One region of the Rhodococcus ruitaii genome, then DNA from elsewhere that is predicted to be linked to it. Evidence: riboswitches for the same ligand, from Rfam matches in the RefSeq annotation. Region 1 holds a riboswitch; the other holds the start of a gene.

Region 1 (3,204 bases):
CACCGACTGGAACGTCACCCCGTCGATGCCCCGTTCGTGGATCACTGCCCACAGTGCCCACACGATCTCTCTACGACGCTCAGCATGGTCGACAACTCTCGGCATGACGACAGTTTACAATATGTTTATACTGCAAACAGCACGGTTCACCGAACGTCAGGAAGACCTCCATGAGTGAACACACCAGCACAGACCCCCGACCCGACCATCCACCACCCACCCGTCGGCGCCGATGGCTGCGCCGCAGCGGAATCGTCGTGGTTGCCGCACTGGCCGCACTGGGCGCAGTAGGCATCCAGCAGTTCTTCTTCGGAGCTCCGGGCGTGGGCCACTTCCGCGACGCCGAGGGACGCCGCACCTACGTCGAGGCCTACACCCGGGCGATGTCTGCACTTCCAGCACCATCGACAACCCACGACGTTCCGACCCGATTCGGTACGGTCCGCGTCTACGAGTGGAGCACTCCGGAACTCGAGAACACCGCTCCGGTCGTCTTGGTTCCCGGCCGCTCGTCGGGTGTCCCGATGTGGGCCGAAAACCTCGCCGACTTCGTGCCGCACCGGCGCGTCCTCGCCTTCGACGCACTCGGCGACGCCGGATTGTCGGTGCAGAATGTCCCGTTGACCTCGTTCGACGATCAGGCGCTCTGGATCGCCGATGCCCTCGGCGAACTCACAACCGACCCCGTGCACATCACCGGTCATTCGTTCGGCGGCGCGATCGCAGCCACCTACGCTCGGCAATTCCCCGATCGCGTCCGATCACTCACCCTTCTCGAACCTGTCTTCACGTTCGCACACCCGTCCGCCCGAATGATGGCGTGGACGATGGTGTCCAGCCTCCCCTTCCTGCCCGAGGCATGGCGGAACACCGCGCTCAGCAAGGTGGGCGGCGCCGAGTTCGACCCGGACGACGACATGGCGAAGATGATCGCTGCAGGCTCAGAACACTATTCCGCCGTGCTGCCGACGCCCTCGCCCATGAACGACGAGGACATGGGACGTCTCACCATGCCTACCTATGTCGCTATCGCAGAACGCGATTCGCTTGCCGGTGACACTGCCGCGGCCGAGCGGGCAGGTACACTTCCACACGCGACCGTCGACGTTTTCCCCGACACCACCCACTCCCTGCCCATGCAGGCGAAAGATCGTCTAGCCGTAGAACTTCCCGCATTCTGGAACGATTCCGACCAGAGTTGACCCGGCCGGTCAGCAGCCCGGCACGTAGGTCAGCACCGGAACACGTCCCGGCACACACCCTGTCCAGTGATCGGGGGCAGCCAGGGTGAATGTCACCGGCACATGCGGATTCGGCCCCGGAAGGATCAACACCCGCCACCGAGGAATCCACGTTCCGATCTCTCCACCCACATGGACTGCGCGGGATATCGCAGCTGTGTCATGGTGTCGAAACTCGAGTCGTATTCCGTCCCAGGATAGTTCGACGCTCGTACTGTCAAGCACGTGCACCAACGCACCGACACTCAGGTCAGAGTCGTCGAAAGCCTTACGGGCGCGGATGAAATGGACGTGGTGCCCGTCTCCGAACGCGGCGCATTGATGGGGGTCGGTCATGATATTTCCTCCGGGTCGGCCCCGGGCGGGGCGCTCGTGCCCGGGCCGGTCGGCCGCGGGCCGCTTCGTCATCCGAGCCACCCGCGAGCGTGGGGTTGGCGTGCCGTCCAGTCGGAGCTTGGCGACGACATCTCGTGAAGCACCGCCACTCTACACGACGCAGCGACCTACACGACACAGCGACCTCACAACCCGAGCGACCGACCTCGGCGGAGAACGCAACGCGTCCTTACTGCTCCGAAACGCAGCGGTGACGGGCACCGTCGACACTGGCCGGGCACTGTTCGCACCAGGAGGTTGCCGTGTCCTACGTTCCACCCGCCGAGTTGGCCCGCGCGATGGTCGACGCCGGCCAGAGCAAGGTCCTCATGTCCACCCGCGACACCATGATCAGGGCGTACATGGCCGGCGCGATCCTCTCGCTCGGAGCGGCGTTCGCGATCACTGTCACCGTGCAGACAGGCAACGCGCTGCTCGGAGCGATTCTCTTCCCGGTCGGATTCTGCCTGCTCTATCTACTGGGCTTCGACCTGCTCACCGGCGTGTTCACCATGGTTCCCATCGCCTACCTCGACAAACGCCCCGGGGTGACGATCGGGTCGATGCTCCGGAACTGGGGTCTCGTCTTCATCGGGAACTTCCTCGGCGCCTTGACGGTGGCCGTACTGATCACCTTCGTCCTCACCTACGGATACTCGATTCCACCGGACGCCATCGGCGAACGTCTCGGCGAAATCGGCGAGGAACGCACCCTCGGCTATGCAGAGCACGGCGCAGCCGGCATGGCGACCCTGTTCTTCCGTGGCATGTTGTGCAACTGGATGGTATCCACCGGCGTCGTCGCAGCGATGATGTCCAAGAGCGTGCCGGGCAAGGTTCTCGTCATGTGGATGCCCGTCATGCTGTTCTTCTACATGGGCTTCGAACACTCGGTCGTCAACATGTTCCTGTTCCCGTCCGGCCTCCTGCTCGGCGGCGACTTCACGCTCAGCGACTACCTGATCTGGAACGAGATCCCGACAGTACTGGGCAATCTGGTCGGTGGTGTCGTCTTCGTCGGTCTCGCCCTCTACGTCACCCATGTGCGGACGCAGCCCAAGCGATCAGTCGGGAACACGCCGACGCCGGCATGATCGGACGGCATCGTTCGTTCCGATCTCATCTGCTGCACTCACCAAGCGTGCGGAATGCACGACCGGACCGGCTGACCATGACGATATCTGGTGCCGACGCCGCGCCCCCCGGATCTGACGAACCGGGCGGTCGAGGTCCGCCGCGCCGCGGGCCGTCGACCAGCTCTACTGCCCGCACCATCCGGCGTTCGGCCCTCGATGTCCGGAAACGACTCGGACCCGGGGGCCGCAGCCCACGGGTCCGATGGTCGGGAGCCCTACTGCTGGGCGCTGCTGATTCCTTCAGCAGAACCGGTGAAGAAGTCGAGTGCACCGAAGAGGTCTGCGGCGTTGACGAAGAATTCGGCCAGATCAGCGAGCATGATGTAAATCCCATCTGTGGAGAATCAACAGCGGTGCGATCGCGGTGACGAACGCCCTTCAATTGTTACCAGAAGATCCTGATCCCGCAGCGTGGACACACTGAGTTCCACATCACATTCCGCCTGGTCGGA
Region 2 (3,204 bases), on a different contig from region 1:
CTCTTGAGGTCGCCGTATCCCTTACCCTCGTACCCGGCGACGAGGTCGTCGATCGAACGGCCCGACAGCGCCGACTGGATGGTGAGCAGATTGCTCACCCCCGGCTTGTTCTCCTGGTCGAATCGGATCTCGCGGTCGTTGTCCGTCACCGCCGACTTGATCTTCTTCGCCGAGATCTTCGGATCGTCGAGCAGGTTGATCAGGCCGGCGTCGGTGGCCGCCGATTTGCTCATCTTCGACGTCGGGTCCTGCAGGTCGTAGATCTTGGCGGTGCCCTTGACGATCTGGGCCTCCGGGACGACGAAGGTCTTCCCGAAGCGCTTGTTGAAGCGCTGCGCGAGGTCGCGGGTGAGCTCGAGGTGCTGCCGCTGATCCTCACCGACCGGGACCTTGTGGGCGCGGTACAGCAGAATGTCCGCGGCCATGAGCACCGGGTAGGTGAACAGGCCGACGCTCGCGTGCTCGGCACCCTGCCTGGCGGATTTGTCCTTGAACTGTGTCATGCGGCTCGCTTCACCGAAACCGGTGAGGCAGTTGAGAACCCAGGACAGTTCGGCATGCTCGGGGACCTGGCTCTGCACGAACAGCACGGAGCGCTCCGGGTCGATCCCGATGGCCAGCAACTGCGCGGCGGCGACGAGGACCCGCCCGCGCAGTTCCTTCGGCTTCTGCGGCGCGGTGATGGCGTGCAGGTCGGGGATGAAGTAGAACGCATCGTTTTCGTCCTGGGCGGGAACCCACTGCTGCAACGCACCGAGGAAGTTGCCGAGGTGGAACGAATCCGACGTGGGCTGGATGCCCGAAAGCACCCGGGGCCGCGCGGCGGGGCGGGCATCCTGCACTGTGGCGTGCTGATCTGCAGTCGACATGACCTCGATAATTTCACGCCCCGGTTTCCGCGACCGAACGAGGTCGATCCGTGACCCCGCCTACTCGAACGTGACGGTCACCGGGGCGTGATCCGACCAGCGTTCGGCGTAGGTCGCGGCGCGTTCGACCCGGGCGTCGGCCGCACGGACGGCCAGGGCCGGTGTGACGAGGTGGTAGTCGATCCGCCAGCCGGCGTCGGTGTCGAATGCCTTGCCACGGTAGGACCACCAGGAGTAGGGGCCGGCGACGTCGCCGTGCAGGTCGCGCACGACATCGCGCCACCGACCGGTGGCGAGCAGCTCGGTCACCCAGGCGCGCTCGCCGGGCAGGAAGCCGGATTTGCGGACGTTGCCCTTCCAGTTCTTGATGTCGCGCTCGGTGTGGGCGATGTTCCAGTCGCCGCACACCACCATGTCGCGACCGGCCGAGACGACGTCGGATGCCCGCTCCCCCAGATACGCGGCGAAGCCCTTCATGAAGCGTTCCTTGTCGTCCTGCTTCGGGGTGTCCGCTTCTCCGGTCGGCAGATACAGGCTGCCGCACGTCACGTCGCCGAAATCCGCCTCGATGTAGCGGCCGGAGTCGGCATAGTCGTCGACATCGAAACCCACGCGCACGGCGTCTGCCGGTGTGCGCGACAGGATCGCGACACCCGCGCGCCCCTTGACGGACGACTCGGCTCCTTCGACGTGCCAGCCAGCGTCCAGCGCCGGCGCGATCGCAGTGTGGAACTGCTTCTCGCTCGCGCGCACTTCCTGAAGGCAGACGATGTCGGCGGAGGACGTCTCGAGCCACGCCAGCAGGCCCTTACCGGCCGCTGCGCGCACGCCGTTGACGTTCACGGTGGTGATGGTGAGGGGCACGCCGGACACGGTATCCGACGCCGCGGCCGGAGCCGGAACCGCGGGACGACCTTCTGGCGGCGCGGTACGGCCGAGAGCCGCCTATCGGGCCCTCCGGCCCAGCCGTTAGACTTCCGACGAGGTCATGAGTGCCAGCGCGAAGCCCCGGCTTGCTGGTCGGCAACCCTCCGGCCAGGGTGGGGTGCTCCGGGTGAAGACACGGTCGTCGGCGCACCGCAGACGACAAGCCGGCTCCTGGGAGGTTGACAAGCTGATGAAGGCGGTCCCATCGTGACAACAGGTACCAATCGTCGGCGGATTGCACTCCCGTCGGAAGACGGCCGGCTCGGCACAGTCGACATCGGCAGCATCACCCTCGAGAGCGGCGACACCCTCCCCGACGTCACCGTTGCCCTGCAGCGGTGGGGCGCGTTGTCGCCCGCCCGCGACAACGTCGTACTCGTCGAGCACGCCCTGACCGGCGACTCACACATCACCGGACCGGCCGGGCCGGATCACCCGTCACCGGGCTGGTGGTCCGGCATGGTCGGCCCCGGCGCCCCGATCGACACCGACCGGTGGTGCGTGGTGGCCACGAACGTCCTCGGCGGATGCCAGGGCAGCACCGGGCCGGGCAGCACCGCGCCCGACGGGAAACCGTGGGGTTCGCGATTCCCCCGGATCACCATCCGCGATCAGATCACCGCGGAAGCCGCGCTCCTCGATGCTCTCGGCATCGACACGCTGGCCGCCGTGACGGGCGGATCGATGGGCGGCATGCGCTCGCTCGAATGGATCATCACCCACCCGAACCGGGTGCGGGCGGCACTGGTCCTGGCGGTCGGTGCCCGCGCGACAGCCGATCAGATCGGTGTGCAGAGCACCCAGATCGCTGCCATCACGCAGGATCCCCACTGGCAGGGCGGCAACTACTACGCGAGTGGCAGCCGGCCGGAAGCGGGGCTGGGCATCGCCCGCCGCATGGCCCACCTGTCGTATCGCAGCGAGGAAGAACTCGACTCTCGGTTCGCGAATCTCCCTCAAGGAGACGAAGATCCGTGGGGCGACGGGCGCTACGCTGTGCAGAGCTATCTCGACCACCAGGCATCGAAGCTCGTCAAACGGTTCGACCCCGGCACGTATGTGGTGCTCAGCGACGCGATGAATCGGCACGACGTGGGACGCGGTCGCGGTGGCATCGAAGCTGCGTTGGCGGGCACGAATGTTCCGACGATCGTCGCGGGTGTCGATTCGGATCGCCTCTACCCGATCCGATTGCAGCAGGAGATCGCAGACGGTCTGCCGAAGTGCGACGGGCTGCGTGTCCTCGAGTCACGCGACGGACACGACGGCTTTCTCACCGAAGCCGATGCCGTGGCGAAGCTGCTCGTCGAGCTGATGGAACTGGCGGGCGGCTGAGAGCCGGATGCGTTATCCGGTGCCGAGCGGATCGATCGAGACTGCCAGCGTCACGATCGCACCGCCCATGGCA

The links. A riboswitch is a leader RNA that binds a small molecule or an ion and turns the genes downstream of it on or off. The one in region 1 is predicted to bind S-adenosylmethionine.
Region 2: it holds a riboswitch for S-adenosylmethionine, as region 1 does, so the genes downstream of both, metX (homoserine O-acetyltransferase MetX) here and ACZI8W_RS09185 (hypothetical protein) in region 1, are expected to answer to the same signal.

What each region holds. Positions count from the first base shown of each region.
Region 1 is NZ_JBUYWC010000006.1:120,742-123,945, forward strand. Features, by position in the region: gene ACZI8W_RS09175 (TetR/AcrR family transcriptional regulator) at 1-105, opposite strand, end outside; gene ACZI8W_RS09180 (alpha/beta fold hydrolase) at 171-1,202, shown strand; gene ACZI8W_RS09185 (hypothetical protein) at 1,212-1,577, opposite strand; SAM riboswitch class IV at 1,605-1,717, opposite strand; gene ACZI8W_RS09190 (formate/nitrite transporter family protein) at 1,880-2,710, shown strand.
Region 2 is NZ_JBUYWC010000009.1:129,465-132,668, reverse strand. Features, by position in the region: gene trpS (tryptophan--tRNA ligase) at 1-869, opposite strand, end outside; gene ACZI8W_RS13420 (exodeoxyribonuclease III) at 930-1,742, opposite strand; SAM riboswitch class IV at 1,854-1,968, shown strand; gene metX (homoserine O-acetyltransferase MetX) at 2,004-3,131, shown strand; gene ACZI8W_RS13410 (DUF3017 domain-containing protein) at 3,144-3,204, opposite strand, start outside.